One region of the Streptomyces inhibens genome, then DNA from elsewhere that is predicted to be linked to it. Evidence: riboswitches for the same ligand, from Rfam matches in the RefSeq annotation. Region 1 holds a riboswitch; each other region holds the start of a gene.
What was found. A riboswitch is a leader RNA that binds a small molecule or an ion and turns the genes downstream of it on or off. The one in region 1 is predicted to bind cobalamin.

Region 1 (9,614 bases):
CGCCGCGTACACCTACTCCTCGGGCCTGCGGGCGCCCGCCCTGATCGCCTTCGTCAAGGACGGCCTGATCTATCTCGTCATCGCGGTGGCGATCATCTACATCCCGATCAAGCTGGGCGGCTTCGACGCGATCTTCGACGCGGCCGGCAAGGCGTTCGCCGAGCCCGGCGCCGTACCCGGCAAGCCGCGCGGCGCGCTGACCACCGGCCCCAACGCCCAATGGGCGTATGCGACCTTGGCGCTCGGCTCCGCGCTGGCGCTCTTCATGTATCCGCACTCGATCACCGCCACGCTGTCCTCGCGCAGCCGCAATGTGATCCGCCGCAACACCACGATCCTGCCGCTGTACTCCCTCATGCTGGGCCTGCTCGCGCTGCTCGGCTTCATGGCGATCAAGGCCGGCACGGACATCCAGGGCAACCCGCAGCTGGCCATCCCGCAGCTGTTCGAGGACATGTTCCCCAGCTGGTTCTCCGGCGTCGCGTTCGCCGCGATCGGCATCGGCGCGCTGGTGCCCGCGGCCATCATGTCGATCGCCGCCGCCAACCTGTTCACCCGCAACGTCTACAAGGACTTCCTCAAGCAGGACGCCACACCGGAGCAGGAGCACAAGGTCGCCAAGCTCGTCTCGCTGCTGGTGAAGGTCGGCGCGCTGGTCTTTGTCCTCACCATGGACAAGACCGTCGCGATCAACTTCCAGCTGCTGGGCGGGATCTGGATCCTGCAGACCATGCCGTCGCTGGTCGGCGGTCTGTTCACCCGCTGGTTCCACCGCTGGGCGCTGCTCACCGGCTGGGCGGTCGGCATGCTCTACGGCACACTCGCGGCATACGGCGTGGCCAGCCCGACCCAGGCCCACTTCGGCGGCTCCAGCAAGGAGATCCCCGGCATCGGTGAGATCGGCTACATCGGCCTGACCGCCTTCGTCCTGAACGTCGTGGTGACCGTCGTCCTGACCTTCGCCCTGAAGGCCGCCAAGGTCCCTGACGGCGTCGACGAGACCAGCCCCGCCGACTACACCGCGGACGCCGGCGACGCGGGCGTCACGGCGGACCTGCCGCCCGCCACGGCGGGAGCTCCGGCCGGCCACTGAGCCACCGGCACCGCACCGGCGGATCACGGGCCGTCGCGTCCCTTCGGGGGCGCGGCGGCCCGTCGTCGTCCCGGCCGCCGAGCTCTGGAACGTGCGCGGGACCGGGAGCCGATACCGGGATTACGCTCCGGGCGTTCACCCGTGAGATGGCCTGAAGGACCCGCCCGGCCCGGCCCGCATGGCGTTTCCGGGCGCGTTGCCGACTCTGCCGGGCCCCATGGCCGTTCGCACACCAGTAGGAGTGGTATGAGGTGGCGACACAAGATGTGGGGGTGCATGCGGGGAGCAGCACAAGATGTATGCTCGTCCTCGCTGTCGCCGCAGGGGAATCCGGTGGGAATCCGGAACTGTCCCGCAACGGTGTGGGAGCGCGCTCAGTGGCCTGATGACGGCCCTGTCGCGCGTCCGTGAAGTCCGAAGACCTGCCGACGGTACGTCCTCACCGCCATCGGTGCGGACGTCGATACGTCCGGGCCCCGAGGGTTGGGCCGGTGGGCGCCGCGCGGTGTGCCCGCGCACCCCTGACCGTAACGGGGTGCCGCATGCGCGCGTGCGACCGTCGCGCCCCGCCCCTCCTGGCCCCCGCCGAGTGAGGGAGAGCATCACGTGACCATCGCGCCAACGGAGTCCGCGTCAGACGCCGAGGTAGTTCAGCCTGCGGTGGCCACGCCTCCTGCCCCCGCCGACGGGCCGGGCGTCGCGCTGCTGCGCACCCTGACCGAACTGACCGAGGATCTGGCCGCGACCGACCCCGGCAAGGTGGCCGCCGCCGCGCTGCGCGGCCGGCACGCGGGTTCCGACGAGGCCGAGCTGCGGTCGCTGGCCATCGACGCCGCGGCCGGTCTGATCGGCGACGAGCCGCAGTACTCCAAGCTCGCCGCGCGCCTGCTCACCCTCGCAATCTCGGAGGAGGCGGCCGAACAGGGGGCGGTCGCCTTCTCCGCCTCCGTCGAGGTCGGCCACCGCGAGGGCCTGATCGCCGACGAGACAGCCCGGTTCGTCCGCGCCCACGCGGCCCGGCTGGACGCGCTGGTCGACAAGGCACTCGCCGAAGGCGCCGACGACCGCTTCGGCTACTTCGGTCTGCGTACCCTGCACTCGCGCTATCTGCTGCGCCACCCCACCACCCGTCAGGTCATCGAGACGCCGCAGCACTTCCTGCTGCGGGTGGCCTGCGGCCTCGCGGAGAACGAGTCCGCGGCGGCGCTGGAGGACGTCGCCGAGCTGTACCGCCTCACCAGCTCGCTGTCCTACCTCCCCTCCTCCCCCACCCTCTTCAACTCCGGCACCCGCCACCCGCAGATGTCCTCGTGCTATCTGCTGGACTCCCCGCTGGACGAGCTCGACTCGATCTACGACCGGTACCACCAGGTCGCCCGGCTCTCCAAGCACGCCGGCGGTATCGGCCTCTCCTACTCCCGGATCCGCGCACGGGGGTCGCTGATCCGGGGCACCAACGGTCACTCCAACGGCATCGTGCCGTTCCTGCGCACCCTGGACGCCTCGGTCGCGGCCGTGAACCAGGGTGGCCGGCGCAAGGGCGCCGCCTGTGTCTACCTGGAGACCTGGCACGCCGACATCGAGGAGTTCCTGGAGCTGCGCGACAACACCGGTGAGGAGGCGCGCCGTACGCACAACCTGAACATCGCGCACTGGATCCCGGACGAGTTCATGCGCCGGGTGGAGGCGGACGGCGACTGGTCGCTGTTCTCGCCCTCCGACGTGCCGGAGCTGGTGGACCTGTGGGGCGACGAGTTCGACGCCGCCTACCGCAAGGCCGAGGCCGAGGGCCGGGCGCTCAAGCAGATCCCCGCCCGGGTGCTGTACTCCCGCATGATGCGCACCCTGGCGCAGACCGGCAACGGCTGGATGACGTTCAAGGACGCCGCCAACCGCACCGCCAACCAGACCGCGGAGCCCGGCCAGGTCGTGCACTCCTCCAACCTGTGCACGGAGATCCTGGAGGTGACGAACGACGGGGAGACCGCCGTCTGCAACCTCGGGTCGGTCAACCTCGCCGCGCACCTGGGCAACGAGGCCGCCGGCTGGGAGGAGGCGATGGACTGGGAGCGGCTGGACGCCACGGTCCGTACCGCCGTCACCTTCCTCGACCGCGTCGTGGACATCAACTTCTACCCGACCGAGCAGGCCGGGACCTCCAACTCCCGCTGGCGCCCGGTCGGTCTGGGCCTGATGGGCCTCCAGGACGTCTTCTTCCGGCTGCGGCTGCCGTTCGACTCGGCCGAGGCACAGGCGCTGTCGACCCGGATCTCCGAGCGCATCATGCTCGCGGCGTACGAGGCGTCCGCCGACCTCGCCGAGCGGCACGGCCCGCACCCGGCCTGGTCCGCGACCCGCACCGCCCGCGGTGTGCTGCACCCGGACCACTACCCGAACGCCGAGCCCCGCTGGGCGGACCGCTGGGCGGCGCTGCGCACCCGTATCGCGGCGACCGGAATGCGTAACTCCCTTCTGCTGGCGATCGCGCCGACCGCGACCATCGCCTCCATCGCGGGCGTGTACGAGTGCATCGAGCCGCAGGTCTCCAACCTCTTCAAGCGCGAGACGCTGTCCGGAGAGTTCCTCCAGGTCAACGCCTATCTGATCGAGGAGCTCAAGGCGCTGGGGATGTGGGACGCACGGACCCGTGACGCGCTGCGCGAGGCCAACGGCTCGGTGCAGGACGTCAGTTGGATCCCCGAGGAGATCCGGGCGCTGTACCGCACCGCCTGGGAGATCCCGCAGCGCGCCCTGATCGACATGGCCGCGGCCCGTACGCCCTACCTCGACCAGAGCCAGTCGCTGAACCTCTTCATGGCCTCGCCCACCATCGGCAAGCTCAGCTCGATGTACGCCTACGCCTGGAAGCGCGGCATCAAGACGACGTACTACCTGCGCTCCCGCCCGGCGACCCGGATCGCCCAGTCGGCCCGTGGCGGCGCCGCCGCCACCCCCGTCCCCGTACCGCAGCAGGCCACCGACCCCGAGGCCGTCGCCTGCTCCCTGGAAAACCCCGAGTCCTGCGAGGCCTGCCAGTAATGACCACCGCGCCTGAAACCAACGCCGCAACGGCGCACACCGCCACCTCCGGCACGAAGAACCTCCTCGACCCGGGCTTCGAGCTGACCCTGCGTCCGATGCGGTACCCGGACTTCTACGACCGCTACCGGGACGCCATCAAGAACACCTGGACCGTGGAGGAGGTCGACCTCCACTCCGACGTCGCCGACCTCGCCAAGCTCTCCCCGGGCGAGCAGCACATGATCGGCCGGCTGGTGGCGTTCTTCGCGACCGGCGACTCGATCGTCGCCAACAACCTCGTGCTGACGCTCTACAAGCACATCAACTCCCCCGAGGCGCGGCTGTACCTGAGCCGTCAGCTCTTCGAGGAGGCGGTGCACGTCCAGTTCTATCTGACGCTGCTGGACACCTACCTCCCCGACCCGGAAGACCGCTCCGCCGCCTTCGCGGCCGTGGAGAACATCCCGTCCATCCGGGAGAAGGCCGAGTTCTGCTTCAAGTGGATGGACTCGGTCGAGAAGATCGACCGGCTGGAGTCGAAGGCCGACCGCCGCCGGTTCCTGCTCAACCTGATCTGCTTCGCGGCCTGCATCGAGGGGCTGTTCTTCTACGGCGCCTTCGCCTACGTCTACTGGTTCCGCTCGCGCGGTCTGCTGCACGGGCTGGCCACCGGCACCAACTGGGTCTTCCGCGACGAGTCCATGCACATGGAGTTCGCGTTCTCCGTGGTGGACACCGTCCGCGAGGAGGAGCCCGAGCTCTTCGACGACAAGCTGGAGCAGCAGGTCACCGACATGCTCAGGGAGGCCGTCGAGGCGGAGCTGCAGTTCGGCCGCGACCTGTGCGGTGACGGCCTGCCGGGCATGAACACCGAGTCGATGCGCGAGTACCTCCAGTGCGTCGCCGACCAGCGGCTGCAGCGCCTGGGCTTTGCCCCGGTGTACGGCTCGGAGAACCCGTTCTCCTTCATGGAGCTGCAGAACGTCCAGGAGCTGACCAACTTCTTCGAGCGCCGGGCCTCCGCCTACCAGGTCGCGGTCGAGGGCTCGGTCTCCTTCGACGACGACTTCTAGACGGCTCCCGCACCCGCGACGCCCCTTCGGCCGGGCCACCCGCCCTTTATGAGCATTCGGTGACCTCGGCAACCGGAGCCATGGCCACCACATCTATCCGGATATGAAGGCCACGAAGGGGCGTCGCCGGTTCAAGGCCACGAACGGGCGTCGCCGGTTCATCGACTATCCACGTCAGGGACGGGAGGGTCCGCGCCGCTGGCTGCCGTCATGGCGGCAGTGGCTCGGCACCTTCTCGCTCGGCATCATCTGCCTGGCGGGACTGTTCGCCATTGTCTACGCAAACGTCGACGTCCCGAACGAGAACGAGCTCGCCGGCCAGGAAGCCACCGTCTATTACTGGGCGGACGGCAGTCAGATGGTGAGCGTGGGCGCCGTCAACCGACAGAACGTCACGCTCGACAAGGTGCCCGACTCCGTCGAGAACTCCGTGATCGCCGCGGAGAACGCCACCTTCTACAGCGACGCCGGGGTCTCCATCCAGGGCATCGGCCGTGCCGTGGTGAACATGATCTCCGGCGAGGACACCCAGGGCGGCTCCACCATCACCCAGCAGTATGTGAAGAACACCTATCTCTCGCAGGACCAGACGGTCACCCGCAAGCTGAAGGAATTCATCATCTCGCTGAAGGTGAGCAACCAGAAGTCCAAGCGGGAGATTCTGCGCGGATATCTCAACACGAGCTGGTTCGGCCGTGGTTCGTACGGCATCCAGGCGGCCGCCCATGCGTATTACGGAATCGACGCCGACAAGCTGAACCCCAGCCAGGGCGCCATGCTGGCCGCCGTGCTGAAGGGCTCGGAGCAGTACGACCCGGGGCTGAGCAAGGCCAATCACGAACGGGCCGTGGAGCGCTGGAGCTGGATTCTCGACCGGCAGGTCACCACCGGGAAGATGACCGAGCAGGAGCGGGCGAAGTACCGCGAATTCCCGGAGCCCCGCGCACTGTCGAAGCCCACCAGCCAGGCCGGCCAGATCGGCTATCTCATCGATATCGCCAATAAATTCATCAAGGCCGGCACCGGCCTGACCGACAAGGACCTGGCGCGCGGCGGCTACCGCATCCACACCACCTTCGACAAACAGCGCACCCGCCGCCTGGAAAAGGCCGTCAATGACGTCCGCCGGCAGAACCTCGACCCCAAGAAGCGCGCGGCCGACACCTTTGTGGAGGTCGGCGCGGCCTCCGTGCGCCCCAAGGACGGGGCGATCGTCGCGCTCTATGGCGGCACGGACGCCACCCGGCACTTCAGCAACAACGCGGACACCACGGCGGTTCCGGCCGGCTCCACGTTCAAGCCGTTCGTGCTCGCGGCCGCGCTCCAGCAGCAGGTCGACCGGCCCGAAGTCGACGACGAGGCGGGCCCGGTGGACTGGCAGAAGCGGTTCGGGGATCTGACCGGCGCCTTGATGAACGCCGAGAACCCGCCGTTCGTACAGGCCGGGCAGCGTATCGGGCTGGAGCGGATCCGGGATGTCGCGGTGGCGGCGGGCCTGCGCGAGGAGAGCATGGCGCGCCTGGAGCAGACCTTCCCGCTGGGCACCTCGGCGCCCAGCGCGATCCGGATGGCGAGCGCCTACACCACCTTCACCAACGGCGGGCTGCACGCCGACCCGTACGCGGTGACCAAAATGACGTACGACGGCAAGAAGCTCCCCGGCTTCGACCGGACCGGGCCCGAGCAGGTCCTCGACGCCGGGGTCGCCCAGCAGGTGTCCGGGACCCTGGAGGGGCTGGGCTGGCGCGCGCTGGGGATCCCGGGCGGCAAGCCGGCCCGGCAGCCGGTCGCGGCCGGCCTCACGGAGCCGGGCGACCGGATGAAGTCTGCGTGGTTCATCGGCAGCGCACCCGCTGCCGGCCTGCTCCCGGGCTCCGGCCCCGGTACCGGCTCGGGAAGCTGGGACGGCACCCGCCCCGGCCAGGCGCCCGGCGCCGGTGACGGCAGCGAGCCGACCACCGCCGTGACCATGTTCCGCAACAAGCCGGGAGCGCCCGAGCTGCTGCCGATGAACGGCGTCGGCGGCCCCAAGACCGGGCTGGGTACGACCCTCCCGCCGAAGATCTGGTCCGCCTACCAGGAGGCGTCGTAACGGACGCGGGCGCCCGGCCGCCGGCCGGGCGCCACGGCGCCGCGCTCAGTCGTTGGCGACGACGGGGTAGCGCGGCTCGCGCTCGGCCATCTGCTTGAGCGCGTCCTTGCGGTCCCGCTTGCTGAGCCGGTCGATGTAGAGGTAGCCGTAGAGGTGATCGGTCTCGTGCTGCAGGCAGCGCGAGAAGTAGCCGGTGCCCTCGATCGCGATCGGCTCGCCCTTGGCGTTCTGGCCACGGACGACGGCGTAGTCGGGGCGGGCCAGCGAGGCGTACGCGCCGGGCACGGACAGGCAGCCCTCGTTGGAGTCGTCCAGGATCCGGCGCTCGGCGGGCAGCTCGTCCAGCACGGGGTTGCAGACCGCCCCGACGTGCCGGACGCCCTCGTCGTCCAAGCAGTCGTAGACGAAGACCTTCAGGTCCACGCCGATCTGGTTGGCGGCCAGTCCCACGCCCTCGGCGGTGCGCTGGCTGGCGAACATGTCGTCGATGAGCTGGGCGAGCTCGTCGTCGAACTCCGTGACGTCCTTGCACTCCGTGTGGAGCACCGGATTGCCGACGACCGTGATCGGCCGCGAGGTACCGCGCTCACGGTGGGCGGCCTCCCGCTCCGCGGCGTCGGTGACGTCATCGACGAACGCCTCGTCCACGCGCTGGTCATCGTCTTGATCAAACACAGGCTGCTGGGCCATCTCCGCCGTACGCCTTCCTGAAAACCCTGATTAGTCGCCCTACAGCCTACGGGGGCGCGGACCGGCGCTCAGCAGACCTCTTCAAGATCGCGCCATTCCCGGGTGTCCGGGCTGTCCGCGACCCAGCCGTCCAGCAGCCCGCGCACCAGGGCGGACGGCGCCGCGATACCGCACTCGCGCTCGGGCACCCACAGGGAACCCGAGCCCGCGGTGCGGTGCCCGAGCGGCCCGGGGTGGCCCGGCTCACTGTGGTCGTGCGGGTCCAGATGCTCGCCCTCGCCCTCGTCGCTGGGCATCCGGCTCTCCGAGCACGTACGGCACAGCAGCCGTACGGAGGACGACCAGTCCTCGGCCGCGAAGCCGGCATCGGCCGCCAGCCGCTCCAGGGCGTCCCGGTCGGCCTCCGTGGCGGCCTCCAGCAGCACCACCCAGGTGGGGACCGGGGAGGGCGCCCACAGCTCGATCTCGTCGAAGACCGGGTAGGAGGGGCCCGCGGCGGTGGTCCGCTCGCCGTGCGGGACGCCGTCGTGCAGCACCACCTCGCCCCAGCGCCGCCCGGAGGACGGCAGCGGGATCGACAGCACCTCGATACGGGCCGGGTCCAACCGGCGGCCCCAGACCACCTCGGCCTCGCCCTCCGGGGAGAGCCGCACGGCGGCGCTGCCCAGGGCCATACCGAGCGGTTCGCCGGACGGTGAGCCCTCGCCGCGGACCTTGAGGCCGTACGCCTGCCAGGCTCGGCGGGCCAGCGGCCAGTCCTGCAGGGCGGTGGCGGCGATGCCCACGTTCCACCAGTCGGGCGCCCCGGTCTCGCGGTCCAGCAGCGCGACGGCGCGCAGGCCGGCGGCGCGGGCCTGTTCCCAGTCGTGCCGGAACTTGTGCAGCAGGGCGAGGTTGAACCAGGACTCCGACAGCCACGGCTCCATGTCCGCGGCGCGGGTCAGCAGCGCCCCCGCGTCCTCGTAACGGCCGTCGCCGATCAGCGTGAAAGCGCGGTCGGTCGCCTGCCGCCACGAGGCGGAGGGCCGGTGCCGTACCTTGCCGAAGATCCTCACGATTCCCGCCTGCTGGTTGCTCTTGATGCCGCTCCGGAGGTGACCCGAGCGGCGCCCGGGGCCTTCTGGGGGCCCACTCGACAACCTGCCACAGATTGCCGTCGGGCTCAGCCTGGTTTGCTGTGCCCCCTGCGGCTCCTTGCCCTTCGCCGACCCCCTGAACCCCCCGAGAGGGGCTTCCTTCGCATCCAACCATGCCCATCTCGAAGGGCGCTCATTACCCATGGGTTCCACGACATAGGGCACCCTGTGCAGGCTCAACCGCGGGGGGACACGTCCGGCGCCGGCAACGGCTGTTTCCGGCCTCACCGGCGCATACGCACCCGGGAAGGCGATCCGCAAGCCGGAAGACCGGGCATGGCCGGTTCCGCGCCCCCGGGACCCTCGGCCGTCTCACCCCGTGCGGTCACACCGCCCGCTCACACCGCCCGGCCGCCGCGCGCCAGGACCCGGGCGAGCGCCTCGACGACCCCGGGATCGTGGTCCTGCGCGGTGGCCAGCCGCAGCCGCTCCAGGGCCCGCAGCGCACCGCCGGGGCCGGCCGACTCCCCCGACAGATCGTCGTAGGCGTTGACCGTACGGACGATACG
Region 2 (9,614 bases), 4.0 Mb from region 1:
CTCTGCTGGGGCACCGAGGTGCCGACCATCAGCTGCAGATTCCCGCCGTCGCTGCCGATCCAGCCGTGGCCGGAGAAGTGCACCAGCAGCAGACCGCGCGCCTCGTCGGCGGCGGTCTTGAGCGCCTGTCCCACCTCCCAGGGCTCCCTGGGGCGGCAGAGGGTGACCTCGTCGGCGGTGAACAGGTCGGTGCCGGTCAGTGCGCGGGCGAGCTCCTCGGCGTTGTCCTCGACCGCGGGCAGGCCGGTCAGCGTCTCGTAGTCGTGCACACAGACCAGCAGCGCCCGGTTGCGTTTTCCCCGTGCGTCGTATTCGGACATCCGGTTCAGTCCTCGCGGGTGCTGCCGCTCTCCTGTGCCGGGCTGCCAGGATCGGGGTGTTCGGGGCCGGCGTCGCCGACCGCGCTCAGCTCGCCGTCGGTGCCTACGGAGACGGCGGGCGCCTCGCCCGCGGCGCGCTCCTCCCTGCGCCGCCGCAGCCACTCCCGTAGCGCGATGGTCATCCCCTTGGTGAGCTCGGCGGCGACCGCGCCCACGATCACCAGGATCAGATCGTCGACGCCCACGGCCATATCGCCCAGATCGGGCCCGTCCGCGGTGTGGTCCCGCTCGTCGGCGGGATGCGGGCGCTGCTCCCAGCCGTGTTCCTGCCGGTTCAGCCAGGGCTCGCGCTCCAGCCACGCCCTGAGGTCGTCGATGTCCTGCTGCGGATTGTTCGTTCCCGTGATCCTGATCCGGATCTCATGACGATCGGCGCTCTCCGGCATCCCCCAGCCCCCTTCCGGCGGCCCCATCGCCGCCGTGCACCAGATAGTGACGTGGGATCAGGTGCGCAGGCAACCGTCCGTGACGCGACAGCCACCCTGTGGCGTGCACCACAGCGCCTGCCACAGGGCAGCGTCGCAGGTCAAGAGTGAGTTGACGGGCATTCGCGGAGCGTGGTGGACTGCCGGAGCCAATCGGCGACAGATGAGGAAGTCCGGTGAGAATCCGGCGCGGTCCCGCCACTGTCACCGGGGAGCGTTCCTCCGACGAAGGCCACGGCTCGTGCTCGTACGGGCTGGAAGGCCGGGGGAAGCGCCGATCCGGGAGCCAGGAGACTCTTGTCGCCGTCACGTCGAGCCAGGGCGCGGACCCTGAGTGAGGACATACCGCCATGCCCGGCCGCCGTTCGAGAGCTCCACTCCCCGCTGCCGCAGGGCCCCTTCGAGGCCTGACGGCGGTCTGATCCGATGCGCGGCGAACACGCGGGATATGCGTGCGGCGCGGCCCTCGGCTTTCTCGGCGACCTGATCGCGGCGGATCCTCGGCGCGGCCATCCGGTGGCCGCGTTCGGCCGGGCCGCGGGTGCCGTCGAGCGCCGGCTGTGGCGCGATCACCGCGGGTACGGGGCGGCCCATGCCGTGCTGTGCGCGGGTGGGGCGGCCGCCGGTGCCGCGCTGCTTCAGCGTGCCGTACGGGGCAGCGCACCGTCCCTCCTCCGTAATGGCGCACAGGTGGCGCTGACCGCGGCGACGGTCTGGGCCGTGCTGGGCGGTACCTCGCTCGGCCGGGAGGCGCGGGCCATCGGCGGTGCGCTGACCGTGGGCGATCCGGACCTGGCGCGGGAGCGGCTGCCGCATCTGTGCGGGCGCGATCCGCAGGCGCTGGACGGGCCGCAGATGGCCCGCGCGGTGGTGGAATCGGTCGCCGAGAACACCTCGGACGCGGTGGTGGGCGCCCTGGTGTGGGGCGCACTCGGCGGGGTGCCGGGCCTGGTGGCGTTCCGGGCGGTGAACACGCTGGACGCGATGGTGGGTCACAAGTCGCCGCGCTACCGGCGGTTCGGCTGGGCCTCGGCCCGGCTCGACGATCTCGCCGGCTGGCCCGGCTCCCGGCTGACCGCCGCACTGACCGTGCTCGCGGGCCCCGACCGGCGCGGCGCGCTGCGGGCCTGGCGGGCGGACGGCGGGGCGCACCCGAGCCCCAACGCGGGCCCGGTGGAGGCGTCGTTCGCGGGCGCGCTGGGCGTACGACTGGGCGGCACGCTGGCGTACGGCGGGCGGGTGGAGCACCGTCCGGTGCTCAACGGCGGGGCGCCGCCGGTCGGCGTGCCCGATATCGAGCGGGCGGTACGGCTCTCGCGCCGGGTGAGCGTCATGGCGCTGGCGGCGACGGTGGCGGGACGGCTGGCGGCCGGCGCGCTGCGACACGGCACTGGAAACGGGAGGAAGCCCCGATGAACGGGCGGTTCGAGTCGGCCGGCGGAGCCGTCGGCGGTGGCCTGTTGGTGGCCGGTACGACGTCCGATGCCGGCAAGAGCGTGGTGACGGCGGGCATCTGCCGCTGGCTGGTCCGGCAGGGCATCCGCGTGGCGCCCTTCAAGGCGCAGAACATGTCGCTCAATTCGTTCGTGACGCGGGAGGGCGCGGAGATCGGGCGGGCGCAGGCGATGCAGGCCGCCGCCGCCCGGGTCGAGCCGACCGCGCTGATGAACCCCGTGCTGCTCAAGCCGGGCAGCGACCGCAGCAGCCAGGTGGTGCTGCTGGGCAAGCCGGTGGGTGAGCTCAGTGCCCGTGGGTACTTCGGGGGGTCCGGGGGGTCGTCCCCCGGGAAGACGCAGTATGCGGGGCACCGGGAGCAGTTGCTGGGGACGGTGACCGACTGCCTGGCCGAGCTGCGGCGGACGCACGACGCGGTGATCTGCGAGGGCGCCGGCAGCCCCGCCGAGATCAATCTGCGGCGTACCGACATCGTGAACATGGGTATCGCCCGGGCCGCCCGGATCCCGGTCGTCGTGGTCGGCGACATCGACCGCGGCGGGGTGTTCGCCTCCTTCTTCGGCACCACCGCGCTGCTGTCGCGGGAGGACCAGGCGCTGGTCGCGGGCTATCTCGTCAACAAGTTCCGGGGCGATGTGACGCTGCTGGAGCCGGGGCTGGAGATGCTGCGCGGCCTGACGGGCCGGCCGACGCTGGGCGTACTGCCCTTCGCGCACGGCCTCGGCATCGACGAGGAGGACGGCCTGCGGGTGTCCCTGCGCGGCGCGGTGCGCGAGAGCGTGGTGGAGCCGCCGCACGGCGCGGACGTCCTGCGGGTGGCGGTCTGTGCCGTACCGCTGATGTCGAACTTCACGGATGTGGACGCGCTGGCCGCCGAACCGGGCGTGGTGGTGCGGTTCGTGGACCGGGCCGAGGAACTGGCCGACGCGGACCTGGTGGTGCTGCCGGGCACCCGGGGCACGGTCCGGGCGCTCGCGTGGCTGCGTGAGCGCGGCCTGGCGGACGCGATCGCCCGGCGGGCCGCCGAGGGCCGCCCGGTGCTGGGCATCTGCGGCGGCTTCCAGATGCTGGGCGAGCGCATCGAGGACGAGGTCGAGTCGAAGGCGGGCACGGTCGAGGGGCTGGGGCTGCTGCCGGTACGGGTGCGGTTCGCGGTCGAGAAGACCCTGGCCCGGCCGGTCGGCACGGCGCTGGGCGAGCCGGTGGAAGGGTACGAGATCCACCACGGGGTCGCCGAAGTGACGGGCGGGGACGAGGCGTTCATCTCTGATGGCCAAGGACACAGCCTCGACGGCTGCCGGGCCGGCTCCGTATGGGGCACGCACTGGCACGGCTCGCTGGAGAGCGACGGCTTCCGCCGGGCCTTCCTGCGGCGGGTCGCGGCGGACGCGGGGCGGGCGTTCGTACCGGCCCCGGACACCGGCTTCGGCACGCTGCGCGAGGAACAGCTGGACCGCCTGGGCGATCTGATCGAGGAGCACGCCGACACGGACGCGCTGCTGCGGCTGATCGAGAAGGGGGTGCCGGAGGGACTGCCGTTCGTGCCTCCGGGGGCGCCATGAAGGGTACGCACAGGACGAATCCGGAGCCGGTCGGCGACGTGGAGGACGACAAGGCATGACAACCACCCACAACACGACCCCGCAGTACCCCTTCACCGCGGTCGTCGGTATGGACGATCTGCGGCTGGCCCTGCTGCTGAACGCGGTGAGCCCCGCGGTCGGCGGCGTGCTGGTGCGCGGTGAGAAGGGCACCGCCAAGAGCACCGCCGTACGTGCGCTGTCGGCGCTGATGCCGACCGTGGACGTGATCAGCGGCTGCCGCTTCGCCTGCGCCCCCGCCGCGCCCGACCCCGGCTGCCCCGACGGGCCGCACGGGACGGGTGCCGCCCTGGACCGTCCGACGCGGATGGTCGAGCTGCCCGTCGGCGCCTCGGAGGACCGGCTCGTGGGCGCGCTGGACATCGAGCGGGCGCTGTCGGAGGGCGTGAAGGCCTTCGAGCCGGGCCTGCTGGCGGACGCGCACCGCGGCATCCTCTACGTCGACGAGGTCAATCTCCTCCACGACCATCTGGTGGACCTGCTGCTGGATGCCGCCGCCATGGGCGCCTCCTACGTGGAGCGCGAGGGCGTCTCCGTGCGGCATGCGGCGCGGTTCCTGCTGGTGGGCACGATGAATCCGGAAGAGGGCGAACTGCGGCCGCAGTTGCTGGACCGGTTCGGGCTGACCGTCGAGGTCGCCGCATCGCGCGAGCCGGACCAGCGGGTGGAGGTCGTCCGGCGCCGGCTGGCGTACGACGCCGATCCGGCCGGCTTCACGGCGCGCTGGGCGGCCGAGGAGGACGAGCTGCGCGCCCGCATCGCCGGGGCGCGGGAGCTGCTGCCCCGGGTGACGCTGGGGGACGCGGCGCTGCGGCAGATCGCCGCGACCTGTGCCGCGTTCGAGGTGGACGGGATGCGCGCGGACATCGTGATGGCGCGCACCGCGACCGCGCTGGCCGCGTGGGCGGGGCGGACGGACGTCCAGGAGGAGGACGTACGGCAGGCGGCGCTGCTGGCGCTGCCGCACCGCCGGCGCCGTAATCCCTTCGATGCGCCCGGCCTGGACGAGGACAAACTCGACCGCACGCTGGAGGAGTTCGGCGGGGCGGACGAGGGCGCGGACGGCGAGGACGATCCGGAGCCGGACGGTCCGGACGGTGGCCCCGACGGGGGCGGGCCGGGCGGCGGGCATCCGCAGCAGGACGGCGGGCCCGAGGAGTCGCCGCTCCCGCCGGGCCCCGAACTGCCGCATCAGCAGGAGCGGGAGACGCCCCAGGCGCCCCGGGCCCCCGAGAAGCCCGAGCCGGAGACGGAGCCCCGGCCCCAGGGCGGCGCGGCCGGCGAGAAGCCGGCGGTCGGGGCCACCGAGCCGTTCAAGACCCGCCGTCTGGATGTGCCGGGTCTGGGCGAGGGCGCGGACGGCCGCAGGTCGCGGGCGCGTACCGCGCACGGCCGGACGACCGGGGCACGGCGTCCACAGGGCGCCCTGGGCAAGCTGCATCTGGCGGCGACCGTGCAGGCCGCGGCGCCGCACCAGCGGGCGCGCGGCCGCAGCGGTCGCGGGCTGGTGGTGCGCCGGGACGATCTGCGGGAGGCGGTGCGCGAGGGCCGGGAGGGCAATCTCGTGCTGTTCGTCGTGGATGCGTCGGGCTCGATGGCGGCGCGGAAGCGGATGAGCGCCGTCAAGGGGGCGGTGCTCTCGCTGCTGCTGGACGCCTATCAGCGGCGCGACAAGATCGGCATGATCACCTTCCGGGGCAGCGGCGCCGAGCTGGCGCTGCCCCCGACGTCGTCGGTCGAGGCGGGTGCCGCGCGGCTGGAGCAGCTGCCGACGGGCGGCCGTACGCCGCTGGCCGAGGGGCTGCTGAGGGCCCATGAGGTGCTGCGGGTGGAGCGGATGCGGGACGCCTCGCGGCGGCCGCTGCTGGTGGTCGTCACCGACGGGCGGGCGACCGGCGGCCCGGAGCCGGTGGTGCGGGCCTCCCGCGCGGCCCGGCTGCTGGCCGCCGGGGGCACCGCCTCGGTGGTCGTGGACTGCGAGGCGGGCCCGGTGCGACTGGGGCTGGCCGGCGAGCTGGCCCGTGAGCTCCAGGGCACCGCGATCACCCTCGACGAGCTGCGCGCGGACAGCGTCTCCGCGCTCGTACGGACCGTGCAAGGCAACAGGAAGGCCGCGTAATGCCGCAGGGACAGCCGTCCGTCGTTCCGAACGACGGGCTCACCACCCGCCAGCGCCGTAACCGCCCGCTGGTGTTCGTCCACACCGGCCAGGGCAAGGGCAAGTCCACCGCCGCCTTCGGGCTGGCGCTGCGCGCCTGGAACCAGGGCTGGCCGGTCGGGGTGTTCCAGTTCGTGAAGTCGGCGAAGTGGAAGGTCGGCGAGGAGCGGGCGCTGAAGGTGCTCGGCGACTCCGGCGAGGGCGGCAGCGTCGCCTGGCACAAGATGGGCGAGGGCTGGTCCTGGGTGCAGCGCGACATCACCTCCAGCGAGGACGCGGCGCGTGAGGGCTGGGAGCAGGTCAAGCGGGATCTGGCCGCGGAGACCTACAAGCTGCTGGTGCTGGACGAGTTCGCGTATCCGCTGAAGTGGGGCTGGATCGACACCGAGGAGGTGGTGTCGGTGCTGCGCGACCGTCCCGGTACGCAGCATGTCGTCATCACCGGGCGGGGCGCGCCCGAGCCGCTGCTGGACTTCGCCGATCTGGTGACGGACATGACGAAGGTCAAGCACCCGATGGACGCGGGCCAGAAGGGCCAGCGGGGCATCGAATGGTGAGCCGGGCAAGCATGGCGAGTACGGCATGAGCGGCGGCTCGATCCCGCGGCTGGTGATCGCCGCGCCGTCGTCGGGCGCGGGGAAGACGACGGTGGCCACCGGGCTGATGGCGGCGTTCGCCGAGGCCGGGCTCACGGTGTCGCCGCACAAGGTGGGTCCCGACTACATCGATCCGGGCTATCACTCGCTGGCCACCGGGCGCCCCGGCCGCAATCTGGACGCCTATCTGTGCGGTCCGGACCGGATCGCACCGCTGTTCCTGCACGGCGCGGCGGGCGCCGATCTCGCCGTCGTCGAGGGCGTGATGGGGCTGTTCGACGGGGCGTCCGGGATGGGCGAGCTGTCCTCGACGGCGCATGTGGCGAAGCTGCTGCGGGCGCCGGTGGTGCTCGTGGTGGACGCGTCCTCGCAGTCGAGGTCGGTGGCCGCGCTGGTGCACGGCTTCGCGTCATGGGATCCGGAGGTACGGCTGGCCGGGGTGATCCTCAACAAGGTCGGCTCGGACCGCCACGAGGAGCTGCTGCGCGAGGCGATGGGCTCCTCCGGTGTGCCGGTGCTCGGCGCGCTGCGGCGTGACGGGCTGGCCGGTACGCCCTCCCGGCATCTGGGTCTGGTGCCGGTGGCCGAACGGCGGGCCGAGGCCGTGGAGTCGGTACGTGAACTCGCCGCGCGGGTGCGCGCGGGCTGTGATCTGGAGGCACTGCTGGCGCTGGCACGGACGGTGCCGGAGCTGCCGGACGCGGCATGGGACCCGGCGGCGGAGGTGGCCGCGGCCGGGGGCACCGCCGCAGGTGCCCGCTCCCCCGCGAGGCCGCTGATCGCCGTCGCGGGCGGCGCCGCGTTCACCTTCTCGTACGCCGAACACGCCGAACTGCTGGCCGCCGCGGGCGCCGAGGTGGCCCCGTTCGACCCGCTGCGGGACGAACAACTGCCGCCCGGTACCCAGGGGTTGGTGATCGGCGGCGGCTTCCCCGAGGTGTATGCGCCGGATCTGTCGGCGAACGCGCCGCTGCGCGCGGCGGTGGCCGCGCTGGCCGCCTCGGGGGCACCGGTGTCCGCCGAATGCGCCGGGCTGCTCTATCTGTCCCGGTCCATCGACGGCAGGCCGATGTGCGGGGTGCTGCCCGCCGAGGCCCGGATGACCGAGCGGCTCACCCTCGGCTACCGGGAGGCGGTGGCGCTGCGGGACAACGCGCTGGCCGCGGCCGGGACCCGGGTGCGCGGCCATGAGTTCCACCGCACGGCGCTGGAGCCGGGCGCGGGCACGGACCCGGCATGGGGCCTGACGCATCCGGAGCGGCGGGTGGAGGGCTTTGTGACCGGCGGGGTGCATGCCTCGTATCTGCATGTGCACTGGGCCGCCGAGCCGTCGCTGGCCCGGCGGCTGGTGGCGGGCGCGGCGCGTGGTGCGGTCGCCCGGGGTGCCACGCGATGACGGGCGGCGCCCCCGCGGCCGGCGCCCCCGCCGTCCTCGACCACCTCGTCTACGCCACCCCGGACCTGGAGCGCACGGTCGCCGAGGTCGCCGAGCTGACCGGCGTACGGCCGGTGCGCGGCGGCAGCCATCCGGGCCGGGGCACCCGCAACCATCTGCTGGGCCTGGGCGGCGGGGCGTACTTCGAGATCATCGGGCCCGATCCGGAGCAGCCGGCGCCGGACGGGCCGCGGTGGTTCGGCATCGATGCGCTGACCGGGCCGCGGCTGGTCACCTGGGCGGTCCGGGTCACCGGCATCGCCGGCCGGGTCGCCGAGGCGCGGGCGCGGGGCTACGACCCGGGTGACCCGGTGGCGATGGCCCGGCGGACGCCGGACGGCGGGCGGATCGCCTGGCGGCTGACCCCTCCGGGGGCGGGCGAAGGGCTGGGGCGTGTCTCCCCGGTCTCCCTGGCCCCCTTCCTGCTCGACTGGGGCGCGACCCCGCATCCGTCCGGCAGCGGGCTCCCGGTGCTGCCGCTCGTCTCGCTCGGCGCGACGCACCCCGACCCCGGGGCGGCCCGGGCCGAGTGGGCGGCGCTGGGCGTGCGGTGGCCGGGAGAGCCGGTCGCCGACGGGCCCGCCCAGCTCACCGCGGTACTGGAGGGCCGGCACGGTCGGGTGGCGTTCGGGCGGGGAGCCGTCGCCGTATGAGACGCCGGACGGCGGGTACGCGGGGGCCCGGCCAGGGCGCGGAGCCGGGCGCCGGGGCGGCACCGGCGGCCGGTGCCGGCGCACCGCTGGTCGTCGGGGTGGGCGCGCGCCGAGGTGTCCCGGTGGGTGAGGTGCTGGACCTGATCGCGGACACGCGCGCGGCGACGGGGCTCACGGCCCGGCCGGTCGGGGCGCTGGCGACGGTGGAGGCCAAGGCCGCGGAGCCGGGGCTGACCGGGGCGGCGCGCCGGCTGGGGGTGCCGTTGCTGTCGTTCCCGGCGGCGGCGCTGGCGGCCGTACGGGTGCCGGGTCCGTCCGCGGCCGCGGCGGCCGCCGTCGGGACGCCGAGCGTCGCCGAGGCGGCCGCGTTGCTGGCCGCGGGGCCGGGCGCCGAACTGGTAGCCGGCAAGCGGAAGTCGGCGCCGCACGGCCGACCGGCCGGGGCGACCTGCGCGCTCGCCGTACCGGCGGATGCCGGTGAGCGGGCGCTTACCGCGGGTAGGGAGGGAGCGGCCGCTGCCCCCACCCGTGGGGCCGATATCGTCATGACCTCCCCCAACCCGCCCCGCCATGGCCCGGATCGGCGGCCGGGGGTGGTCGGCGACCAGGCGCCCGACAGCGAAACCACCGGTACCAAGGAGACCCAGTGACCCCTCCCGCACTGCTCATCGCCGGTCACGGCACCCGTGACGAAGGCGGGGCCGAGACCCTGCGCGCGCTGGTGCGTGTGCTCGGCGAGCGCCACCCCGAAGTGCCCGTCGCCGGCGGGTTCTTCGGTGCCGCGTCGTCGCCACTGCCGCTGGGCGACGCCGTCGACGGGCTCGTCGAGCGGGGCGCGACCCGGTTCGCCGCCATACCGCTGCTGCTGGCCCCGACCGGTCCGGTACCGCATGCGCTGCCCACGGCGCTGG
Region 3 (9,614 bases), 3.4 Mb from region 1:
GCTCGGTCAGCGTCACCCCGTCGTCGAGGACGGGATAGGGCTGGGCACCGATCACCTCGACGGTGTGACCGAGGCGGGCCAGTTCGCGCGAGAGGTGGCGTACATAGACACCCTGACCGCCGCAGAACGGGTTCCCCTTATACGTGAGCATCGCAATGCGCAGGGGACGCTCGCCGTTCGTCGGAGCGGAGGCCGAGAGGGCCTCTGCGGGGCGAGGCGCGGCTGTCTGGACGGCCTCTGCGGTCACGCTCGGCCCCCTTCTCACTGGACTTTCGCCGGAGCGTAACCGCTGGCGGTAATCTAGAACAAGTTTCAGAACTGATTGGCTACTGATCAGTTCACCGAACTTCGAATCTACCGGCCGAGAACGATGCGAAAAGAGCCGCACCAGGTGATTCGCGCCACCACCCGCCCCCCTGCCATGCTGTGCCGATCACACCACCGGCACTCACCGCATCGCGGAGGGAATGCCACGGAATGGGAAATATGACTACGGAATCCAAGGCGGCCAAGCCGGCGCTTCCCGCGAGTCCTCCCCTGACCGAGCGTCAGGAGGCCCGGCGTCGCCGCATCCTGCACACCAGCGCCAAGCTGGCGTCCCGTGGCGGCTTCGACGCCGTGCAGATGCGCGAGGTCGCCGAGTCCTCGGGCGTCGCGCTCGGCACCCTCTACCGCTACTTCCCCTCCAAGGTGCATCTGCTGGTCGCCACCATGCAGGACCAGCTCCAGCACATGCACGAGACGCTGCGCAAGCGCCCGCCGTCGGAGCAGGACCCGGGCGCACGGGTCGCCCAGACCCTGATGCGGGCGTTTCGCGCACTGCAGCGCGAGCCGCATCTCGCGGACGCGATGGTGCGCGCGCTGACCTTCGCCGACCGCTCCGTCAGCCCCGAGGTGGACACCGTCTCCCGGCTGACCACCGCGATCATCCTCGACGCCATGGGGCTGGACGGCCCGGCCACCCCGGAGCAGCTCTCCGCGGTCCGGGTCATCGAGCACACCTGGCACTCGGCGCTGATCACCTGGCTGTCGGGGCGGGCCTCGATCGCGCAGGTGAAGATAGACATCGAGACGGTGTGCCGGCTGATCGATGTCACCGCGCCCGATCACTCACGTTAACCCCACCGCCGACGCGGGTAGTTGGCCCGTAGGGGGCCCTCCGAACCCCTACGGGACCACCGCCCCCACCCCTTAGGGAGCCCCCGCCCCGCCCCGAGCCACTCACTCCTCCGGCGGGAAGACCGCCTCACCACTGCCGGCGACGGTGACGATGATCGCCTCCACGGGGCACCCCTCGGCCGCCGCCAGCACGCTCTCCGCGGCATCCGCCACCGGCGTCACGGGGTGCGACTGCCGGGCCGAGTCCAGCCGGAAGTCGTCCGGTGCCGCGCCGACGCACATCCCCGAGCCGATGCACACGCTCCGGTCCACCTCCACCTGCCAGCGGTCCGCCATCAGGCACCCGCCGGCAGATGGATCATCTTGTGCTCCAGATATTCACCGAAACCCTCGGGGCCGAATTCCCGCCCGATCCCGGAGTTCTTGTAGCCGCCGAACGGGCCGAGCATGTCGATACTGAAGGTGTTCACCGAGTACGTACCGGTGCGCACCTGCCGTGCGAGGTCGATGCCGTGGTCGACGTCGGCCGTCCACACCGAGCCGGAGAGCCCGTAGTCGGAGTCGTTGGCGATCCGTACCGCCTCCGCCTCGTCGTCGTACGGCAGCAGACAGATGACCGGGCCGAAGATCTCCTCGCGGGCGATCCGCATGGAGTTGGCGACCTCGCCGAAGAGTGTCGGTTCGACGTACCAGCCCGTCGGCTGCCCCTTGGGGCGGCCGCCGCCGGTCAGGACCTTGGCGCCTTCCTGCTGGCCGAGCGCGATGTAGTCCAGCGAGCGCTGCTGCTGCCGGCAGGCGACCAGCGGACCGACCTCGGTGGCCGGATCCAGCGGGTCGCCGACGGCCAGTGCGCCCGCCGCCGCGGTGAACCGCTCGGCGATCTCGTCGTAGCGGCTGCGCGGCGCGAGGATCCGGGTCTGGGCCACACAGGCCTGGCCGTTGATCATCCAGGCGAACGGCACGATGCCGGCCACCGCCGCGTCCAGATCCGCGTCCGGCAGGATCACCGCGGCGGACTTGCCGCCCAGCTCCAGCGTGACCCGGCTGAGGTTGCGGGACGCGACCTCCATGACCCGCTTGCCCGCCGCCACCGAGCCGGTGAACGACACCTTGTCCACGCCCGGGTGCCCGACCAGGTACTCGCTCACCTCGCGGTCGGCCGGCAGGATCGACAGCACGCCCTTCGGCAGTCCGGCCTCGGTCGCGATCTCCGCGAGGAGGTAGGCGTCCAACGGGGTCTCCGGCGAGACCTTCAGCACCACCGAGCAGCCGGCCAGCAGGGCCGGCGCGAGCTTGGCGGCGGCGGTGAACTGCGGGACGTTCCAGGGCACCACGGCCGCGACCACCCCGACCGGCTCGCGCCGCACCAGCAGCGGCCCCAGCACCCCGGCCCGGCGCTCCTCGAAGGTGAAGTCACGCGCCACCGTGAGCGCGGAGTCCCACACCAGCATCGCGGCCAGCGACTGCACCATGACGCCCGAGGTGAACGGGGTGCCGTTCTCGGAGCTGATGACCCTGGCGATCTCCTCGCTGCGCGCCGCGAAGGCGTCCTTGATACGGGTCACCACCGCGATCCGGTCCGCCAACGGGGCGTTCGCCCACACCCCGGACTCGAAGGACGTACGGGCCGCGGCCACCGCGCGGTCGACATCGGCCCGGGAGGCGTGCGGGACGCGGCCGATGACCTGCTCGGTGTGCGGGGAGACGACCTCGATCGTGTCCCGGCCGGCCGGATCGACCAACTCTCCGCCTATGTAGAGCTTTCCGTGCTCGACGAGGTCGCTCATCGCTGCCGCCTCCTGCGGGTTGGCCGCCTGTCCGACGTGTGCTCCCTGACTGTCTGACGCTGCGTCAGAATTCTCACTGCATCAGGAACTGATACCAGTTCTAGTTGAAGGAGTCCACGACGGCAGCAGAATCCCAACTCCCCGGAGAGGAAGGGCCACTTCAGGCCGTATTGAAACCAGTTCTAGTTATAGTGAGGGGGCGGGGACCAGGTGTATGCCACACCGAGAGGGGAACGGGATGACGACGCAGGTGACCGACCACCGGGGCGGGGTATGGAGCATCGCCGTCCCCATCCCGGACAACCCGCTCGGCCACACCCTCGTCCACCTCCTGGAGACCGACCGCGGACCGGTGCTCATCGACACCGGCTGGGACGACCCGGACTCCTGGGACACCCTCGTCGCCGGCGTCGCCGCCTGCGGCTTCACCCTCACCGACATCCACGGCGTCCTGATCACCCACCATCACCCCGACCACCACGGTCTCTCCGCCAAGGTCCGGGAGGCGTCCGGCGCCTGGATCGCGATGCACGCCGCGGACACCGCGGTGGTCCGCCGCACCCGCGAGGCCGAACCGGGCCGGTGGCTCGACTACCTGATCGCCAAGCTCACGACGGCGGGCGCACCGGACGACCATCTGGCGCCGCTGCGGGAGGCGCGCGCCAAAGGGAGCGGCCGCAAGCTGCCCGGCCGACGGGCGGCGCTGCCGGACCGCGAGATCGACCCCGGCGAGCTGCTCGATCTGCCCGGACGCCGGGTACGCGCCATCTGGACGCCGGGACACACTCCGGGACACGTCTGCCTGCACCTGGAGGAGGACCACCCCTCGGGGCTGCCCCAGGGGTTCGGCCGGCTGTTCTCCGGCGACCACCTCCTGCCCGGCATCACCCCGCACATCGGCCTCTACGAGGACCCGGACGACGATGGGGGTCCCCCCTGCTCATGGGGGTCCCCCCGCTCGGGCGAAGCCGAGAGTGGGCGAAGAGTTGAGAGCTTGGGGGAAGGCACCGACCCCCTCGGCGACTACCTCGACTCCCTCGAACGCATCGGCCGACTCGCCCCCGCCGAGGTGCTGCCCGCCCACCAGCACGCCTTCACCGACGCCGAAGGGCGCGTACGCGAGCTCATCACCCACCACGAGGACCGGCTCTCCGGCCTGCGCACACTGCTCCGCGAACCCCGCACCCCCTGGCAGCTCGCGGTGGCCATGGAGTGGAACCGCCCCTGGGAGCAGATCCCCTACGGGTCCCGCAACATCGCCGTCTCGGAGGCCGAGGCACATCTGCGCCGGCTGGTGAAGCAGGGGTATGTGGAGATGGTGACGGGTTCGGATCCGGTGAGGTATCAGGCGGTGTGATCGCGGGATGGCCGCGCGTGGTGGCTGCTGTGGCCCGACGGTGTACGGCTGCCGGGCGTGCGCGTACCGCCCTCGCCGAACGGGCAGGCGGCCCGGTCGGGCTGTGCGCCTACCGCCCTCGCCGCCGGTCTCCGCACGGACCGGCCCGCTCCGGCCGCCGATCTCCGCACGGACGCCCCACCGCCGATCTCCGCACGGACCGGCCCGCCCCCGGTTCGTACGTGCGAGCCAGGGCCGGCCGGGCGCCGGTTAGGGTGTGCGGGACAACTTCATCCGTATCCGATCGGGGGAAGCCGGTGTAAATCCGGCGCTGACCCGCAACCGTGAGGACGGCCCGTCCGCGCACCGCGACCCGCGCGGCACACACGGCCGTACGAGCCGGAGCACCCGATGGGACACGACCAAGGCTCCCGCCACCGGAACCGCCTGCCCGCGCGGACGGCCGGTGCGCGGCACCGTCGAGGTATACGGAGCTGAGCCCGGTGCCACCGCGCCCGATCGGAGGATCGGTGTGCGGGTGGCCGGCCGAGCGTGGCTGCGTAGCACCGCCGCGACCCGACCCGAGAGGCACCAGACCCGATGGCCCCCATGGCTTCCATGGCTCACCAGGCCCCTTTGACGCATTCCGTCGCCTTCCTGGCGCGCCGTGCCGCCACGGCGCTGGCGGCCGCGGTGGTGCTGGGCGCGGCCGCTGCCCCCGCCGCGTTCGCCGACACCCCGTCCCCCAAGAAGCTGCCCGAGGGGCTGTACGGCACCAAGGAGCCGCAGTACGACGGTGTCTGGCGGCAGTCGCTCGCGCTGCTGGCCCAGGACACGGTGGGCGTACGGCCCGCGGCGTCGGCCGTGAACTGGCTGGTCGGGCAGCAGTGCGCCGACGGCTCCTTCACCGCCTACCGCGCCGAGCCGGGCAAGGCCTGTGACGCCAAGACGATGCGGGACACCAACCAGACGGCGGCCGCGGTGCAGGCGCTGGCCGCACTCGGCGGGCACGGTGACTCCGTGAAGAAGGCCGTGAACTGGCTGAAGTCGGTACAGAACGACGACGGCGGCTGGAGCTCGATGGCCGGCTCGCCCAGCGACGCCAACTCCACCTCCGTGGTCATCGGCGCTCTTGCGGCGGCGGGCGAGAAGCCGGAGTCCGTGACGTCGAAGAAGGGCGGCAAGACCCCCTACGAGGGGCTGCTCACCTTCCAGCTGGGCTGCCATGCGAAGGAGGGTGAGCGCGGCGCGTTCACCTTCCAGCTCAAGGGCGCGGCCCCGAACGCCGATGCCACCGCGGCCGCCGCCACCGGCGCACTGGGCAAGGGCTTTGTCGTCGAGCCCGCCGGCAAGGGAGCGGATCGGCCGGTCAAGCCGCTGAGCTGCAAGGACGGTAAGCCCGCCGGCACCGGGCCGGCGCAGGCCGCGGAGGGCGGCGCCGCCTACCTCGTCGCGCAGCTCGACAAGAACGGACAGCATCTGCTCTCCGCGATGCCGGGCGCGGAGAAGCAGCCGGACGTCGGCAACACCGCCGACGCCGTGGTGGCGCTGGCGGCCGGCGGGCACGGCGCCGCCGCGCAGAAGCCGCTGAAGTGGCTGGAGAAGAACTCGGCGGACTGGGCCAAGCAGAGCGGCCCGGCCGCGTACGCCCAGCTGGTGCTGACCGCGCACGCCACCGGCACCGACCCGCGTTCCTTCGGCGGCACCGATCTGGTGGCCGCGCTCAACGCCACCGGCCCCAAGCCGGCCGGCAGCGCCGCACCGTCCACCGCACCGGACAAGAACGCCAAGGACTCCGACGACAACGGCGGCGGCATCGGTGTGTGGTGGGTGGTCGCCGTCGGGCTCGCCATCGGCGCCGGCATCGGCTTCCTGATGAGCGGCCGTAAGAAGAAGAACGAGCTCTGATGCGGCGTACCAGGATCGCCGGCGCGCTGCTGCTGGCCGGCACGGTCACCGGTCTGGCCGCCGGGCCCGCCCAGGCGCAGGAGTACCGCTACTGGTCCTTCTGGGACGGCAAGGGCGGGACCGGCGACGGCGGCGGGACCGGCGGCAAGGGCGGCAAGGGCGGCTCCTGGGCGTACGCCACCGAGGGGCCGGCCACCATGCGGCCGGCCGACGGCGCGGTCGAGGGCTTCCGCTTCACCGTCAGCGCCGACTCCGCGGCGGCCGGCAAGCCACGTGCGGCCGCCGACTTCGAGGCGATCTGCCGCGATACGCCCGCCAAGGACGGCCGCAAGCGGATCGGCATCGTCATCGACTTCGGCACCGCCGCGGACGCGCCCGGCGACGAACGGCCGCCGGCGGCTCGGACGGAGTGCGCCCAGGTGGCCGAGGACGCCTCGGCGGGCGAGGCGCTGGCCGCGGTCGCCCGCCCGCTGCGCTACGACTCCAACGCGCTGCTGTGCGCCATCGCCGGCTACCCGAAGTCGGGGTGCGCGGAGCAGGTGAGCGGGTCGAAGGAGGCCGGTTCGACGGAGGCCGGTTCGAAGGGGACCGGATCGTCCGCGTCGTCGTCTTCGGGGACGGCGGCGGACGGTCACGGCGGTGACGCCGCAGGCAGCGGGGACAACGGCAGTGGTGGCAACGACGACGGCGGCCCGTCCGCCGGGCTGCTCGGCGGTATCGCGGCCGTCATCGCACTGGGCGCGGCGGCCGTCTGGCAGGCCCGCCGCCGGCGCGGATGAGCGCCCCGCAGGCGACCCGTAGCACCGCGCTGCACGCCGGCGCCTGGTGGCTGTGGGCGCTCGGACTGGCCACCGCGGCCTCCCGCACCACCAACCCCCTGCTGCTGGGGCTGCTGGTGGGGGTGGCCGGCTATGTCGTCGCGGCCCGCCGTACGGATGCGCCGTGGGCCCGCTCGTACGGCGCGTTCGTCAAGCTCGGCCTGGTCGTGATCACCATCCGGCTGGTCTTCGCCTTCGTCCTCGGCTCGCCGATCCCCGGCACGCACACCCTCGTCACCCTGCCCGAAGTGCCGCTGCCGGACTGGGCGAAGGGCGTCCGCATCGGCGGCCGGGTCACGGCAGAGGGCATGATCTTCGCGCTCTACGACGGGCTGAAGCTGGCCACCCTCCTCATCTGCGTCGGCGCCGCCAACGCACTCGCCAACCCCTCTCGGCTCCTGAAATCCCTGCCGGGCGCGCTCTACGAGGCGGGCGTCGCGGTCGTCGTCGCGATGACCTTCGCACCGAATCTGGTCGCCGACGTACAGCGGCTGCGCGCGGCCCGACGGCTGCGCGGCCGCCCCGACCGCGGGTTCAAGGCGCTCCTCCAGGTCGGGCTGCCGGTGCTGGAGGGCGCGCTGGAGCGCTCGGTGGCACTGGCCGCCGCCATGGACGCGCGTGGCTACGGCCGTACCGCCCAAGTGCCGCGCGCCGTACGCCACACCACCTCCGTCCTCACCCTCGGCGGGCTGCTCGGCATCTGCGCGGGTACGTACGGTCTGCTGGGCGACACAGGGGGCGGCTACGGGCTGCCGCTGCTGCTCGCCGGACTGGCCGCCGCGCTCGCCGGGCTCTGGCTCGGTGGCCGCCGGTCGGTACGCAGCCGTTACCGTCCCGAACGATGGGGCGTCCGCGCCTGGCTGGTCGCGGGCTCCGGCATCGCCGTCGCCGCCCTGATGATGTGGGCGAACGACTACGCACCCGCAGCCCTCCACCCACCCGCCGTCCCCCTCACCGCCCCCGTTCTCCCCCTCTGGCCGGCCGCCTCCCTTCTCGTAGGCCTACTGCCGGCGTTCGCCGCCCCGACCCCGGGAAGCACGGAGGGTACCGGCCGTGCCGGGCGAGCGGACCGCGCCGACCGAACGAGCCGAGCGGAGCGTGCGGACAAGGCGGCGGGCCGAGCCGGGACTGCGGACGCGGCGACGGGCCAGGGCCGTACCCCTGAAACCACCCCACCTACCACCCCACCCACAGGCCCATCTATCAACCCGTCCACCAACCCACCCACCGATACCGAACCCTGCGAGAAGGAGCCCACCCAGTGATCCGGTTCGAGCAGGTGTCGGTCACCTACGGCGACGCCGCGGCGCCCGCCGTCCAAGGCATCGACCTGATCGTCCCCGAGGGCGAACTGTGCCTCCTCGTAGGCCCTTCCGGCGTCGGCAAGTCCACGGTCCTGAACGCGGTCTGCGGGCTCGTTCCGCACTTCACCGGCGGCACCCTGAGCGGTCGCGTCACCGTCGACGGCCGTGACACCCGCACCCATAAGCCGCGCGAACTCGCCGATGTCGTCGGCACCGTGGGCCAGGACCCGCTCGCGCACTTCGTCACCGACACCGTCGAGGACGAACTCGCCTACGGTATGGAATCGCTCGGCCTCGCCCCCGACGTGATGCGCCGGCGCGTCGAGGAAACCCTGGACCTGCTGGGCCTGGCCGACTTGCGCGACCGGGCGATCACCACCCTCTCGGGCGGCCAGATGCAGCGGGTGGCGATCGGCTCGGTCCTCACCACCCACCCCAAGGTCCTGGTCCTCGACGAACCGACCTCGGCACTCGACCCGGCCGCCGCCGAAGAGGTGCTCTCCGTACTCCAGCGCCTGGTCCACGACCTCGGCACCACGGTCCTGCTGGCCGAACACCGCCTGGAGCGCGTCGTCCAGTACGCCGACCAGGTCATCCTCCTCCCCTCACCCGGCGCCGCCCCCCTCATGGGCACCCCCGCCGACATCATGGCCGTCTCCCCCGTCCACCCTCCGGTAGTGGCCCTCGGCCGCCTCGCCCACTGGACCCCTCTCCCCCTCTCCGTACGCGACGCCCGCCGCAAGGCCGCCCCGCTGCGCGAGCGGTTGGCAGGGATCGCCCCGCCGGAGGTGGGTGTCGGGAGCACGCTGCCGGGCGCGGACGCTTCGCCGGGCGTGCCCACCGGCGGCCCGGCCAGCGGGGTCGCCGCGGACGTTTCCGGGCTCAGCGTTCGCCGGGGCCGGATCGATGCACTGCACCGGGTCGATCTCACCGTCCGGGCCGGCGAGACCATTGCCCTGATGGGCCGTAACGGCGCCGGGAAGTCCACCCTCCTCAGCACCCTCGTCGGTATGCACCCACCGTCCTCCGGCACGGTGCGCGTCGGTGGTGCCACTCCGCACCGCACCAGCCCCCGCACCCTCCTGCGGCATGTCGGCCTGGTGCCGCAGGAACCTCGTGACCTCCTTTACGCGGATACCGTCGCCGCCGAGTGCACCGCGGCCGATCAGGACGCGGGCGCCCCCGCCGGCAGCTGCCGGGCTCTCGTCACTCAGCTGCTTCCCGATGTCCCGGACTCCGTCCACCCCCGCGATCTGTCCGAGGGCCAACGCCTCGCCCTCGCCCTTGCGGTCGTACTGACCGCCCGGCCCCCGCTGCTCCTCCTCGACGAGCCCACCCGCGG

Region 2: another riboswitch for cobalamin. It lies ahead of KI385_RS11855 (cobalamin biosynthesis protein); the one in region 1 lies ahead of KI385_RS29805 (ribonucleoside-diphosphate reductase subunit alpha).
Region 3: another riboswitch for cobalamin. It lies ahead of KI385_RS14645 (SCO2321 family membrane protein); the one in region 1 lies ahead of KI385_RS29805 (ribonucleoside-diphosphate reductase subunit alpha).

What each region holds. Positions count from the first base shown of each region.
Region 1 is NZ_CP084681.1:6,549,877-6,559,490, reverse strand. It holds gene mctP (monocarboxylate uptake permease MctP) at 1-1,093, shown strand, start outside; cobalamin riboswitch at 1,389-1,537, shown strand; gene KI385_RS29805 (ribonucleoside-diphosphate reductase subunit alpha) at 1,700-4,132, shown strand; gene KI385_RS29800 (ribonucleotide-diphosphate reductase subunit beta) at 4,132-5,187, shown strand; gene KI385_RS29795 (transglycosylase domain-containing protein) at 5,291-7,279, shown strand; gene def (peptide deformylase) at 7,325-7,969, opposite strand; gene KI385_RS29785 (tetratricopeptide repeat protein) at 8,038-9,024, opposite strand; gene KI385_RS29780 (HD-GYP domain-containing protein) at 9,444-9,614, opposite strand, start outside.
Region 2 is NZ_CP084681.1:2,543,573-2,553,186, forward strand. It holds gene KI385_RS11845 (caspase family protein) at 1-320, opposite strand, end outside; gene KI385_RS11850 (hypothetical protein) at 326-766, opposite strand; cobalamin riboswitch at 971-1,102, shown strand; gene KI385_RS11855 (cobalamin biosynthesis protein) at 1,232-2,221, shown strand; gene KI385_RS11860 (cobyric acid synthase) at 2,218-3,822, shown strand; gene KI385_RS11865 (putative cobaltochelatase) at 3,878-5,980, shown strand; gene cobO (cob(I)yrinic acid a,c-diamide adenosyltransferase) at 5,980-6,576, shown strand; gene KI385_RS11875 (cobyrinic acid a,c-diamide synthase CobB) at 6,602-8,011, shown strand; gene KI385_RS11880 (VOC family protein) at 8,008-8,703, shown strand; gene KI385_RS44575 (cobalamin biosynthesis protein) at 8,700-9,353, shown strand; gene KI385_RS11890 (sirohydrochlorin chelatase) at 9,350-9,614, shown strand, end outside.
Region 3 is NZ_CP084681.1:3,168,758-3,178,371, forward strand. It holds gene KI385_RS14620 (glycosyltransferase family 4 protein) at 1-247, opposite strand, end outside; gene KI385_RS14625 (TetR family transcriptional regulator) at 487-1,119, shown strand; gene KI385_RS14630 (ferredoxin) at 1,222-1,455, opposite strand; gene KI385_RS14635 (aldehyde dehydrogenase) at 1,455-2,906, opposite strand; gene KI385_RS14640 (Strvi_7410 family MBL fold metallo-hydrolase) at 3,145-4,263, shown strand; cobalamin riboswitch at 4,493-4,619, shown strand; gene KI385_RS14645 (SCO2321 family membrane protein) at 4,843-6,150, shown strand; gene KI385_RS14650 (SCO2322 family protein) at 6,150-6,929, shown strand; gene KI385_RS14655 (energy-coupling factor transporter transmembrane component T) at 6,926-8,233, shown strand; gene KI385_RS14660 (ABC transporter ATP-binding protein) at 8,230-9,614, shown strand, end outside.